Regions from separate parts of the Arthrobacter sp. Hor0625 genome, predicted to be linked through region 2. Evidence: riboswitches for the same ligand, from Rfam matches in the RefSeq annotation. Region 2 holds a riboswitch; each other region holds the start of a gene.
The links. A riboswitch is a leader RNA that binds a small molecule or an ion and turns the genes downstream of it on or off. The one in region 2 is predicted to bind cyclic di-AMP.

Region 1 (2,254 bases), 1.5 Mb from region 2:
TCGGCCGCCCACCCGGGCACGGAGGTCGGCAGCGTCGGCTACGCCCTGAACCAGATGCTGGAGAACGTCTCCAATGCCCTGCAAGCCCGGCAGGAAAGCGAGATGAAGGTGCGGCAGTTCGTCGCGGACGCCTCCCACGAACTCCGGACGCCCCTGACCGCGATCCGCGGCTACACCGAGTTGCTGCGGATGACGGAGCATTTCACCCCCGACGGCGAGAAGTCCCTGGCCCGTGTGCAAAGCCAGTCGGAGCGGATGACGGCGCTGGTGGAGGATCTGCTGCTGCTGGCGCGGCTGGACGAGGGGCAGCCGCCCACCTTCGGCAACGTCGACCTCACCCAGCTGGCGGTCGAAACGGTGAGCGACGAGAAGGTCATGGCCCCGGACCGGATCTGGCAGTTGGAACTTCCCGACGAGCCCGTGCTGGTGCGCGGCGACTCCACCCAGCTGCACCAGGTGCTCGCCAATCTGCTGTCCAACGCCCGCAAGCACACCGGGCCGGGAACGACCGTGGTCACCGGCGTGATGCGCGCGGCCGACGGCAGCGCCGTGGTCACCGTGACGGACAACGGCGGCGGCATCGCCCCGGAGTTCGTCGGCCGGGTCTTCGCGCGCTTCGCCCGGGCCGACGCCGCCCGCACGAATCCGGCGGCCGGGGCCGCAGGCGGGCCCGCCGGACCGTCAGCAGCGCCGTCGGCAGGGACGACGGCGGTCGCCGCACCGGCGTCCGAGGGCACCAGCGGGCTGGGGCTATCCATCGTGTACTCGATCGTCCAGGCCCACGGCGGGACGGTCGAGGTGACCTCCCGGCCGGGCCGGACCCAGTTCGCCGTCAGGCTGCCGGCAGCGGCTGCCGCTTCCTGACCGGCCGGCCTTGCACCAACCCGCTATCCTCTTGGGCGCCAAAGGCAAGCCGCCACACCACGCCACACCACGCCCGTTACCTAAATGTGACTTTCGGAGGAGAGTTCGGTACGGTTTTATGGAGCGGTCATCGATCTGACCGCGCATCCGGGTTGACGCCAAGCTCTGCCGCTTCCCGGATTCTCATGGACCAGGCAGAGGCGGGGGACCCAGTGTTCCCGGGCATTCTGCAGCCATGCACCCTTGGGGTTAAGCCGACACGTTGAGATTCCGTGCGGCCGGGTCACGGATCCGAACCCGACAGCTCACTCCGTAGGCGTTGAGAGGCATAGATGACTGATTTCAAGGTACCCGCGCGCCCGGAAGGCGCTAAACGCACGTCCGACACCGACCACGCGCGCCACCGCGCCGTCCCGGCCCAACGCACTTCTGCCCTGTCACGGCTTCGTGCAGGCTCGGCCGGCAAGCGCGCCGCCGTAGCCGCCACAGCTTTCGCCGTCCTGCTGGGCGCCGGCGCTGCAGGCCAGGCCTCGGGCCAGAGCGCCCGCGCCGATGAAGCGGCCAGGGACACCGCCGCTTCCCTGCAAACCTTGAACTTTGAACGGGTCGGCAGCAACACCCCTGCCTCCCCCGCCCCGGCGAGCGTGGAGGCCAAGGCCAGCAAGGCAGCCAAGGCGCCGGCCTCCCCCACCGCCAAGGCTGCGGCGCCGAAGAAGGCCCCGGCGGCCCCCAAACCGGCGGCGGCAAAGCCCGCCAAGCCGATCGCCGTCGACGACCCGGCCGGGGCGCAGGCCTACGCGGCCTCCCAGTTGCCGGCCCACGGCTGGGCGCCGAGCGAGATGCAGTGCCTGATGAAGCTGTGGACCAAGGAATCGGACTGGAAGACCACCGCGACCAACCCCAGCAGCGGCGCGTACGGCGTGGTGCAGTCCCTGCCGGCGGAGAAAATGGCCAGCGCCGGCGCGGACTACCGGACCAACTACCGGACCCAGATCAACTGGGGTCTGCAGTACGTCGAGGACCGCTACGGCTCGCCGTGTAACGCCCTGAACTTCCACTACGCGAACAACTGGTACTAAGCACCACGGGCCCTTCCCGTAGGGTGCCCGCAGAACGAGGCCCCGGATCCGCCGGATCCGGGGCCTCTTTCTGCCTTGCGCCCCGCGCGGCCAGCGGCGGGGCGGATCCGGCCGGCTACCCGTTGGGACGGCCGGGGATGTACTGCACTGCCCATTTGTTGCCGTCCGGATCGGCGAAGTAGATGAACTCGCCCCAGTCTTGAACGTCGACTTCGCTGACGTCCACGCCGCCTTCCTTGAGTTGCCGGTGCGCGGCCTGGATGTCGCTGACCACCATCTGGAGGCTCGGCGCGGTGCCGGGCGGAGCATCG
Region 2 (2,254 bases):
GGCTACTGGCCGACGGCCGACCTGGATCCGGCGAGCACGCCGGCGGAGGCGGAGTTCGCCCGGATCTGGCGGGACATGCCCAAGTACGTGTACTCCCGGACCCTGCAGGCGGCCGGGTGGAACACCACGGTGGTGCGCGACGTCGTCGCCGGCGATGTCCTGGAGTTGAAGCGGAGCCCCGGCGGGGACCTGGCGCTCGGCGGGGCGGAGCTGGCCGACAGCTTCCGCCGCCTCGGGCTGATCGATGAATACTGGATTTACGTCCATCCGGTCCTGCTGGGGCGCGGCCGGCCGCTGTTTAGGACTGCCGCGGACAGGACGGAGCTGGCGCTGGCGGACACCAGGGCGTTCGGCAACGGGGTGGTTTTACTCCGCTACACCAGCTGAGCGGCACCCCGACGGCGGCCATGCGGCTGAACCCGCACGCAGGCAAGCGAAAGCCGGTGGCCGGCTGCCCAGGGCAGCCGGCCACCGGCTTTGAAAGAGGCGCGTGCGCCGCCGCTCTGCGCGGTGCTTAAGCGCGGTGGTTAGGCGCCGGCGCGGACGAAGGTCACGCCGCCGGTGGCGGTCAACCAGGACAGCGGGTGCTTGATCGTCTGGTTCGAGCCGTTCATGCCGCCGCTGATGACCTGGCCGTCGCCGGCGTAGATGGCAACGTGGCCGGACTGGACGATCATGTCGCCGGGCTGCGGGGTGCCCACAACCTTGCCGTAGTTCATGAACTGCTGCGGACCGAGGTCACCCACCGGGATACCGGCAGCGCCGAGGGCTTTCTCCACCATGGCGGTGCAGTCCTGGGTGATGCCGATCTGGCTGTAGGCGGCCGCCAGCATGGCGGCGTTCACGCCGCCGGCCTTCGGTGCAGGCGCTGCGGTTGCCTTCGCCTGGACGGTGATCGCCGGCGCCGCCGGAGCGGCAACGGGGGCAGCAGCCGGAACGGCCGGCGCGGGAGCAGCTGCGGGGGCCGCGGCCACCGGCTTCGGCTGCTCGATCACGGGTGCCGGCGTGGTGGCCACTGCCGGGCGGTCGAAGCTGATCTGCACCGCGGAATCAGCGGTGACGGGCGTCGAGACCTTGCTGTCGACGTCGACCTTGGAAGCCGGGGCGGAGTCGCGCTCGGCCGGGGCCGCGGTGGCCGCGTGGGCCGCCATGCCGCTGGTCAGGACGAGGCCGGACGCGGCGAAGAGTACGGCGGCCTGGCGGCCGATGGTGCCTGGTTTGACCGAAAACGCTGCGGTCCGTCCGGCGGTGGCGTCGGTACGATGGCGCGCAGAAGTAGTGCTTGAAGACATGAATGTAGCCTCTCCCAATGCCTGCGAGGTGAGCTGTCGGATTCGGATGGGAGGCACCCGGCCGCTGGCCCGTCAGAACGAGCACTGCGCGGCTTCACCCCAAGGCCGGCATAACGCCAGGCCAAAAGTGGTTTCCCCGTCTCTGCCAGATGGTTGCATTCGGATCCCGGGCCGCGGCAGAGTTAGGCAATCGGCTCAGGAGCGCCCGTATCGGATACAAACAGGCACTCATCCACGGTAACGTGATCAGGCCGTAATGTCACATTCAGATAACGAGGCCCGTGTCCTGCGCATTTTCCGGCCGGGGGCTGGGCCGAAAACCCCTGGGGGCGCCGGCGCTCCTGCGCCTAGGATGGCAGCACCCAGCATTTCCGGAGCGGAGGCCCGAGATGTCCAGCCCGTGCGTTGCGATCTGCCAGTTGAGCGACCCGGCCCAGCCGGACCTAGACGTCAACACCGAACTGCTTGTCCTAGAGGACAATGAGACCCACGTCTTGACGTGGGATGCCGAGCCGCGCGATGGCGGCTTCGACGTCCATGTCCTCAATGACCGTGTGGACGCGCTCGGGTTCATGGTCGTCACCGACTGGCAGTTCCTCGACGGAAAGGCCTACGCCGTGGTGGAGCGCCGGCCGGACCGGTAGCGGTTCAGCCGCCCGCCGGCCGGCTCAGGCGCGGCCGCGCCCGGGCTCCGCGCCGCCGTGCCGGCTGAATGCGCTGCGGATGGCGGACACCGCCTCCGCCACAGGGTCGTCGGGCGCCGGCACTGACGTTGCGGGCGCTCCGGACTCTGCGGAGCGGTGCCCCGGTTCCGCCGCAGCAGGACGGCGCGCGGCCGCCGTCGCCGTCCCCGTCTGCGCAAGGTGCGCCTGCCGGCGGAAGCGTTCCCAGTCGCCGCGGCCGGCCCGCACCTCGCGCAGCGGAGCGAGCAGGGCGGCGCGCCGGAGCCAGGCGTCCGGGTC
Region 3 (2,254 bases), 1.3 Mb from region 2:
GTCGCCCTTGGCGTTGTTGCAGCGCAGGCAGGCAGCGACGAGGTTCTCCCAGGAGTCGGCGCCGCCGCGGGATTTGGGCTGTACGTGGTCGATGGTGTGGGCGGCTTTCCCGCAGTACGCGCAGTGGTGGTTGTCGCGGCGGAGCACGCCCCTGCGGCTGACGGCCGTCAGGGTGTTGTAGCGGGGCCTGATGTACCGGTTCAACAGGATCACCGAGGGGCGTCCGAGGATGTCCTGCGGACCGACCACGGGGTCATCCCCTTCGGCCACCACACTGGCCTTTCCGGTCAGCACAAGCACCAGCGCCCGGCGGAAGGTGACTACCGCCAGCGGCTCATATCCAGCGTTCAGAACGAGAGTGCGCATCCGCATACCTCTTCACGGCCGCACCCGCCAGGGGCACGAGGGCCGGCTGCCCTGTGCATGGTCGGGCTATGGATCGACACCACAAGAGTAAACACCGATGGCCGGGATTGCCGAATTTTTTTCTCCGTCGGAAGCGCGCGGCGACGGCTGCCGGGCTGCTCCGGAAACGCAAAGGACCCCTGCCGCTAAGGCAGGGGTCCTTCACACAGTTACCGGCGGGGCCGGGTTTGGTCTTAGCCGCCGACGCGGATGAAGACCGGGCCGGAGCCGACGTTGACGCTGTACAGCGCGGTGGTTCCGCCGTTCCAGCCGCCGTGCACGGCCATGCCGTTACCGACGTAGACGGCGATGTGGGCCATGCCCATGCCACCGTTCTGGTAGTAGGCGAGGTCGCCCGGCTGCGCTTCGGCGGCGCTCACGGTGCGGCCGAGGGACAGGTAGCCGGCCGGCCAGCCGTGGTAGTTGACGCCGACGGCGGCCAGTGCGTTGGTGGCGAGCATGGTGCAGTCCTGGGAGACACCGATCTGCGCGTAGGCGGCGGCGGCGATCGAAGCACCCATGCCGCTGACGGCTGCGGGTGCCTTCGTGGCCAGGGAGGCGGTCGCGGCGGTGCCGGTGCCGGCGGCAGCGGTGTCCGTGGCGGCAGCCTTGCTCTCCTGGACCTCGACGACAGGCTTGGGCGCCTCGACGACCGGGCCCGGCGCGGTGGTGACAGCCGGCTTCTCGTAGGAGATGGCGATGCTGGAGGCCGCGGAGATGGTGGCCGGAGCGTTGGACTGAACCTCCGTGGCGGAGGCGGAAGCCGATTCACGCTGAACGTTGGTCTCGGCAGCGTTGGCTGCGATACCGCTGGTCAGAACCAGGCCCGAGGCGGCAGCGATAACCGCAGCCTGGCGACCCATACCGCCGGCGTTCTCGCCTACGGCCTTAGCAATGACAGCCAGCGAGTTGGTCTTGGTGACCTCTGCGCGGTGGCGTGCAGTAGTTGCACGAGTAGTCATTTAGTTCTCTCTTTCGTGATCCTGGTGTCCGCGCAACAAGGCGGGACAAAAGGACGCTCCGGCATCTTGGGGGTACGCCGGATCGCCCCGAAACGGGTTTCTTTAGCGAAGGGTGTACTGCGAAGACGCGCCAAAAGCGGGAACTGCGTTCAGAACTCCGGACCGGGCGCCGGCAAGGGCAACGCGGGACACGGAGGTAAGCGGGCTCACTGGAGCCTCGCCAGCGCGAGAACGCGCAGCATTGTGGCGTGAAGACACGAAAGTAGCCTCTCCCAATGCCTACGAGGTGAGCTGTCGGATTCGGATGGGAGTCACCCGGCCGCGCCGCTTCCTGGGAAGCTTTGCGACTTAACCCCTAGGTCTTCTTGCGAAGACCAAAATTGGTTCCCCCGCCCCTGCCAGACGATGTGATGCGAACGGACCTTGAGCGGTGGCAGAGTTAGGCAATCCACTCAAGAGCGCCAACTTCGGAGAAGTTGGCGTGGTTCAAACGGTACAGCAGTTGGGGCTCAATGTCACATTCAGATCACGGGCGTGTCAAAAAAATGTGAGCTGCCCCTCGGCTAGCTAGAGCCAGCCGAGCGGATCCACGACTTCCCCGTTGACCATCACCTCGAAGTGGAGGTGGCAGCCGGTGGATGCGCCGGTGGTTCCGCTCATCGCCACCACATCGCCGCGTGAGACCTGCTGGCCCACGTGGACGCTGGACGACGACAAGTGGTTGTACGTGGTCTCCAGGCCGTTGCCATGGTCGATCACGACCCGGTTGCCGCCCCCGTAGGGGTGCCAGCCGGAAAAGGTAACGGTGCCGCTCGCGGCGGCGTGCACGGCGGTGCCGCACTGGGCGGCGTAGTCCTGGCCGCGGTGGAACTCGCCGGCCCCGCCGG

Region 1: it holds a riboswitch for cyclic di-AMP, as region 2 does, so the genes downstream of both, ACTWLI_RS03730 (hypothetical protein) here and ACTWLI_RS12990 (hypothetical protein) in region 2, are expected to answer to the same signal.
Region 3: it holds a riboswitch for cyclic di-AMP, as region 2 does, so the genes downstream of both, ACTWLI_RS02905 (NlpC/P60 family protein) here and ACTWLI_RS12990 (hypothetical protein) in region 2, are expected to answer to the same signal.

Annotation. Positions count from the first base shown of each region.
Region 1 covers NZ_CP199586.1:845,062-847,315, forward strand. The annotation lists gene ACTWLI_RS03725 (HAMP domain-containing sensor histidine kinase) at 1-864, shown strand, start outside; cyclic di-AMP (ydaO/yuaA leader) riboswitch at 1,028-1,198, shown strand; gene ACTWLI_RS03730 (hypothetical protein) at 1,197-1,943, shown strand; gene ACTWLI_RS03735 (VOC family protein) at 2,059-2,254, opposite strand, start outside.
Region 2 covers NZ_CP199586.1:2,818,086-2,820,339, reverse strand. The annotation lists gene ACTWLI_RS12995 (dihydrofolate reductase family protein) at 1-387, shown strand, start outside; gene ACTWLI_RS12990 (hypothetical protein) at 528-1,292, opposite strand; cyclic di-AMP (ydaO/yuaA leader) riboswitch at 1,297-1,489, opposite strand; gene ACTWLI_RS12985 (hypothetical protein) at 1,682-1,936, shown strand; gene ACTWLI_RS12980 (DNA alkylation repair protein) at 1,961-2,254, opposite strand, start outside.
Region 3 covers NZ_CP199586.1:663,874-666,127, forward strand. The annotation lists gene ACTWLI_RS02900 (HNH endonuclease) at 1-366, opposite strand, end outside; gene ACTWLI_RS02905 (NlpC/P60 family protein) at 600-1,367, opposite strand; cyclic di-AMP (ydaO/yuaA leader) riboswitch at 1,630-1,807, opposite strand; gene ACTWLI_RS02910 (M23 family metallopeptidase) at 1,935-2,254, opposite strand, start outside.